One region of the Curtobacterium sp. YC1 genome, then DNA from elsewhere that is predicted to be linked to it. Evidence: riboswitches for the same ligand, from Rfam matches in the RefSeq annotation. Region 1 holds a riboswitch; the other holds the start of a gene.
The links. Region 1 has a riboswitch for thiamine pyrophosphate ahead of thiM (hydroxyethylthiazole kinase). Riboswitches for the same ligand answer to the same signal wherever they lie in the genome.
Positions count from the first base shown of each region.

Region 2: linked by a shared signal. The riboswitch ahead of I8920_RS04585 (ECF transporter S component) and the one ahead of thiM (hydroxyethylthiazole kinase) in region 1 are both predicted to bind thiamine pyrophosphate.

Region 1 is NZ_CP066341.1:1,287,108-1,290,308, reverse strand. Features, by position in the region: gene I8920_RS06170 (phosphotransferase enzyme family protein) at 1-439, opposite strand, end outside; gene I8920_RS06165 (NUDIX domain-containing protein) at 512-1,459, opposite strand; TPP riboswitch at 1,528-1,623, shown strand; gene thiM (hydroxyethylthiazole kinase) at 1,612-2,493, shown strand; gene thiE (thiamine phosphate synthase) at 2,490-3,201, shown strand, end outside.
Region 2 is NZ_CP066341.1:948,337-951,537, forward strand. Features, by position in the region: gene glgX (glycogen debranching protein GlgX) at 1-781, opposite strand, end outside; gene I8920_RS04580 (hypothetical protein) at 910-1,233, shown strand; TPP riboswitch at 1,325-1,436, shown strand; gene I8920_RS04585 (ECF transporter S component) at 1,431-2,069, shown strand; gene I8920_RS04590 (ATP-binding cassette domain-containing protein) at 2,066-3,201, shown strand, end outside.

The DNA of each region.
Region 1 (3,201 bases):
CGCTCGCGACGTCCCAGACGCGCGGCCCGGGGTGCGCGGTGTCGAAGTCGATCAGTCCGACGGCGGCGATGCCGTCGTACACGCAGTTGTACGGGGCGAAGTCGCCGTGCACGATCGTCTCGACCGGGGCGCGGTCGGCCTGCGACCAGACGTCCGCGGTGTCCTCGCGCGGGTACGTGGCGGCGGCGTCGTGGAACTGCCGGAGCAGCCGGGCGCTGGTGACCAGGGCAGCCTCGCTCGCGACGTCCTCGGTCCAGGGGTACTCCCCCGCGACCCCGGGCACGAACGACACCGTCTCGAGGGCGTCGCCGAGGGCGATGGGTTCCGGCGCGGCCACGAAGCCCTGCTCGTGCAGGTGCGCGAGCAGCCGGTGCACCGTGGGGGTCCACGGCCCTGCGGGGCGGTGGACGCGGTCGTCGGCCCTGGTGATGCGCTCCACGGGATCCTCCTGGGGGTGTGCGTCTCCGTTGACGGACCGCCAGCGTACCGGCACCGACCAGGGCTGTCCCGGTCAGTGCGGAAGGCGGCTCCGTGCGTCGGTCTGCTCGCGCAGCCACCCCGGTCCACGTACAGCCGCGCCGGACGACTCGACCCGCGCGCGGAGCTCCCGGTCGGCGGTCACGACCACGACCGGCCCGTCGCCGGCGTCACCCGCGCGTCGTGCGGCCTCGACGATCGCGTCGTCGCCGGAGCCGGGAGCGCGCACCACCTCGACGGCGGCTGCTCGTGCCTCCGGGTCGGCTGTTGCGCGTGCCTCGGGGTCGGACGCTGCACGTGCCTCGCCCTCGAGCACCACCGTCCAGCGCGGCCACCACCGGGCGAACGGCAGGTCGAGCAGCGACGACTCGACCCCGTCCGCGGCGAGCGCCGTCACCGACGACAGCAGACGCGAGGCGGCACCGGCGCGGTCCTTCCACCAGCCGTCCGGCGTGCTGCCGACGACGTTCGCGGCGTCGACGACGACGTGCGGCGTGGTCGTCACCACGGCGCGGAGCGCCGGCCACGACGCTCCGAACCCCGGGTGCAGCGGGAGTGCGTCCACCTGGTCGATCGGGATCCACGAGAGCGCGAGGCTCTCGCGGTCGGCGATCACCGGTTCGAACGGCCGGGAGGCGCGCCCCACCACCGTCGTGTAGGTCCAGAACCCCAGGTCGAGCAGGGCTGTGTGGCGCAGGTCGACGGCGTCGTCCGGCACGCCGGCTTCCTCGGCGGACTCGCGGAGCGCGGCCGTCACGGCGTCCTCGTGCTGGTGGCGGGCGCCGCCGGGGATGCCCCAGGTGCCCCCGTGGTGGCTCCACTCGACGCGGTGCTGCAGCAGCACGCGTCCGGCGCCGTCGTCGACGAGCAGGCCCGCGGCGCCGAAGCGTCCCCACGCCTTCGTGCCGTCCGGACCGATCGCCCAGGCGTCGCCGGGGTCGCGGGGGCCGGGTGGCGGCCCGGGAGGCGTCGAGTCTGGCACGGTCCAACCCTGGCACACGGTGCTCGGACCCGGCCTCGGAGTCGTCACCGGACGTCGTGTACGGTGTCGCCCGAGACACGGGGTGCCGCAACCAGCGGCTGAGATCACACCCGTCGAACCTGCTCGAGCTCGTACTCGCGAAGGGATCGTCCATGGAGAACGCTGCGCCCACCCACGACTGGGGCCACCGGACCGCCGAACTGCTCGAGGCCGTGCGCGCCCGGGCCCCGCTGGTGCACTGCATCACGAACACCGTCGTGCAGAACGTCACGGCGAACGTGCTGCTCGCGCTCGGGGCCTCTGCCGCGATGGTCGACGTCGCGACGGAGGCGGGACCGTTCGCCCGGGTCGCCGACGCCCTGCTGGTGAACACGGGCACCCCGCACGCCGAACCGCGGGTCGCCGCGCTCGAAGCGGTGCCCGCTGCCCGCGACGCCGGGACGCCCTGGGTGCTCGACCCGGTGGCCGTCGGGTCGCTCCCGGTGCGGACGGCGCTGGCCCGCGACCTGCTGGCGATGCACCCGACGGTGCTGCGCGGCAACGCGTCGGAGGTGCTCGCGCTGCTCGGCGCCTCGGCCGGTGGTCGCGGGGTCGACAGCACCGCGGGCACCGAGGACGCCCGCGCCGCTGCGATCGCCGCCGTCACGAGTTCCGATCCGGGTCCGGTTCCGGGTCAGGACGGGAGGCTCGTGGACGCGGTGGCCGTGTCCGGTCCCGTCGACCTGCTGGTCGCCCCGGCGACGGGCGTGGTCCGGGTCGCGAACGGCACCGAGCTGCTGACGCGCATCACCGGGGGCGGCTGCGCCCTGGGAGCGGTGGTCGCCGCGTTCACCGCGGTGTCGCCGGACGACGCCGGAGCCGCCGCGGTCGCCGCCACCGCGGTGCACACCATCGCCGCGGAGCTCGCCGCGCAGGAGGCCGGTGGACCCGGCTCGTTCCAGCCGCTGTTCCTCGACCGGTTGGCGTCGCTGACCCCGGAGCAGGTCGTGCGGACGGCCCGGATCACCGTCGAGTCCGCGGCGGTGCCGGCGTGACCGGGCAGCGGCGCGACCTCGGCGTCTACCTGGTGACCGACGGAGCCCTGGCCGACCGGCACGGCGTCGGGGTGCTCGGCGTCGTCCGGGCCGCGGTGCAGGCCGGGGTGCGGATCGTGCAGGTGCGCGACAAGGACGCGTCGGCGCGGGACCTGCTCGCGCTCACCGTCGCCGTGGCCGGGGCGGTGGGCGACCGTGCCGCCGTCGTGGTCGACGACCGGCTCGACGTCGCCCTCGTTGCCCGGCGGGACGGGCACCGGGTCGCCGGCGTGCACCTCGGGCAGTCCGACGTGCCGGTCGCCGCGGCCCGGGCACTGCTCGGCCCCGGTGCGCACGTGGGCCTCACCGCGAACACGCTCGGGCACCTGTCGGCCGTCGAGCGGCTCCCCCGCGGCACCGTCGACCTGCTCGGCGTCGGGGTCGTGCACCCCACGGCGACGAAGGCCGACCACCCGCCGGCGCTCGGCCACGACGGCTTCGCCCGGCTCGCCGCCGCGACCGACCTGCCGTGCGTGGCGATCGGCGGGGTCACCCTGGACGACGTCGACCCCCTGCGCGCCGCCGGTGCCGCGGGCGTCGCGGTGGTGTCGGGCATCTGCGCCGCAGCCGACCCCGGATCCGCCGCGGCGGCGTACGTGGCGGCCTGGGGCGGTGGAGCCGACCACGGGGCGGGAGTGGGGTGGGCGCCGGAGGGTGCGCCGCGCCTCC
Region 2 (3,201 bases), 340 kb from region 1:
TGCCTGCCCGGTGCAGCTCGCGCACCATCGTCTTGAACTCCTGGACCTGCTGCCCGTTGTCGCCCGACGACGAGTACGCGGAGTGCGGGGCGAAGAAGCCGATCGTGTTGTAGCCCCAGTAGTTCGACAGTCCCTTGTCCTGCAGGGTGGAGTCGTTCACGAACTGGTGCACCGGCATGAGCTCGAGCGTGGTGACGCCGAGGCGCTGCAGGTGCTCGATGACCGCGGGGTGGGAGACGCCGGCGTACGTGCCGCGCTGCTCCTCCGGCACGTCCGGGTGGGTCTCGGTGAGTCCCTTGACGTGCGCTTCGTAGATGACCGTCTCGCCGTACGGCGTGCGCGGCGGACGGTCCCCCTGCCAGTCGAAGAAGGGGTTGATCACGACGCCCTTCATCATGTGCGACGCGGAGTCCTCGTCGTTGGTCGAGTCGGGGTCACCGAAGGTGTACGAGAACAGCGACTGGTCCCAGTCGATCTCGCCGCTGGTCGCCTTGGCGTACGGGTCGAGCAGGAGCTTCGACGGGTTGGCTCGCGAGCCGGTCGCCGGGTCGTACGCTCCGTGGACACGGAAGCCGTACTGCTGGCCGGGGCCGACGTTCGGCAGGTAGGCGTGCCAGACGTAGGCGTCCACCTCGAGCAGGCGGACGCACTCTTCGTTGCCGTCGTCATCGAACAGGCAGAGCTCGACACGCTCGGCGACCTCGCTGAAGAGCGCGAAGTTCGTGCCGCTCCCGTCGTAGGTCGCCCCGAGCGGGTACGGGTTTCCGGGCCAGGTGTGCAAACGGTCCTCCAGGTGTGGGTGTCGCCAACATATCGGCGCCGCCCGTCCACGTCCGCAGACAAGCCCCAGCTGTGGACGTCGCAGACGGGTCCCGGCCTGTGGAGGGACGGACGAGTACCGTCTCGCGCATGGCCAACATCGTCACGCTGCTCGCAGACAAGGTCCGCCCGGTCGGGGTCTCCACGAACTACGGAGAGCCCGTCGAGGTCGGCGACCAGACCCTCATCCCCGTGTCCGTCAGCTGGTTCGGCTTCGGCGGCGGCGGGGGCGACGACGAGAACGGCGGCGGTGGTGGCGGCGGTGCGTCGGCCCCGGTCGGCGCGTACGTCCGTCGCCCGGGCAAGGACCTGGTGTTCGAACCGAACCCGATCTCCCTCATCGTCGTCGCCATCCCCTTCGTGTGGGTGGCCGGGCGTGTCCTGCGCAAGCTGGTCCGCGCGCTCAAGAAGTGACCACCTGACGCAACCGGAGGCCCGTGGCGACGCCGCCACGGGCCTCCGGTTGCGTCCTGGCGTCACGCGGTCGCGACCGCGTCTAGACTGCTGGCACACACACGGGAGTCCGGGACCGCCGGGCTGAGAGGGAGCGAACGGCGCTCCGACCGTCGAACCTGATCCGGATCATGCCGGCGCAGGGAGGAGTCAGAACCATGTCTGCACGCACGTCTGCACCCGTCTCCACCGTTCCGCGGCGATCGCTGCGGTGGCGGGTCGTCGACATCGTCGTCGCGAGCGTCCTCGCCGTGGCCCTCGGGGTCGTCTTCCGGCTCTGGGAGTTCGGGTACGCGCCGATCAGCGCCGGCATGGACCTGGTGCTGCCCGGCACGAAGGCCCTGTTCGGCGGCGTCTGGCTGCTCGCCGGACCCATCGTCGCCCTGGTCGTCCGCAAGCCGGGAGCCGCGCTCTACGGCGAGATGGTCGCCGCCTCGGTCGAGGCGCTCTTCGGCACCACGTGGGGCTGGCTGACGCTCGAGGCCGGGCTCGTCCAGGGACTCGGCGCCGAGATCGTCCTCGCACTGTTCCTGTACCGGGTGTACCGCCTGCCGGTCGTGGTGCTCGCGGGCGCCGCTGCGGGTCTCGCGCTCGGCATCAACGACATCGTCCTCTGGTACCCCGCGCTCGACGCCGCCTTCAAGGCCGTCTACGTCGTCTGCGCGATCATCTCCGGCGCGGTGATCGCCGGCGTCGGGTCGTGGCTCGTCGTCCGGGCGCTCGCGCGCACCGGAGTGCTGTCGTCCTTCGCCGTCGGCCGCGAGCACAGCCGTCGCGAGCCCCGCGCCCGGGTGTGACGGAGCGCACCCCGTCGGCGTCGTCGCCCTCCACAGGCGGGGACGCCGACGCAGGAACCGACGTCCGCGGGGCGCGCATCGCCTTCCGTGACTGGGGCTGGCGCTACCCGGAGCGGGACGCGTGGGCTGTTCGCGGCGTCGACCTGACCGTCGAGCCGGGGGAGCGGGTGGCGGTCGTCGGGCCGTCCGGTGCCGGCAAGTCGACGCTGCTGCGCGCGGTCGCGGGCGTGCTGCCCGACGAGCCCGACGCCACCGACGACACCGCGGCATCCGTGCACGGATCGCTCCTCGTCGACGGAGCCGACCCCCGCGCGGTCCGCGGGCGCGTCGGCCTCGTCATGCAGGACCCCGAGGCGCACACCGTGATGTCCCGACTCGGCGACGACGTGGCCTTCGGGTGCGAGAACGCCGGCGTCCCGCGCGACGAGACGTGGCAGCGCGTGCGGTCGGCCCTGGACGTCGTCGGACTGCACCTGTCGCTCGACCGCTCCACGGCGGACCTGTCCGGCGGGCAGCGGCAGCGCCTGGCGCTCGCCGGAGTGCTCGCGATGCGCCCCGGTGCGCTCGTGCTCGACGAACCCTGCGCCAACCTCGACCCCGACGGTGTCACGCAGGTGCACGACGCCGTGCGGGCCCTGCTCGACGAGACCGGGGCGACCCTGCTCGTGGTGGAGCACCGGATCGGCACGTGGCTCGACCTGGTCGACCGGCTCGTGCTGCTCGAGCCCGGTGGTGGCGTCGTCGCCGACGGGCCGCCCGCCGCGGTGCTGGCGGAGCACGGCGCTGCGCTCACGGCCGCCGGGGTGTGGGTGCCCGGTGCCGAGCCGGAGCGAGGGTCGGCACGAGGGGGTCTCCGTGCGCCCCGCCGAGCGGGCGGGATGTGTGGGGAGTCCGGGGGAGCGACGGGTGCATTCCGCCCGCTCGGCGAGGAGGCGTTCGGAGTTGCCACGGACGGGGCGTTCGGCGACGGCGCTGTGGTGCTGCTCCGGGCGCGGGAGCTCGGGACGGCTCGGGGGCGGCACGGTGTCGGGAGCGGGATCGACCTCCGGGTCCGAGCCGGACAGGTCATCGCGGTCACGGGGCCGAACGGCGTCGGCAAGTCGACGCTCGGCTTGACGATCGCAGGACTCCT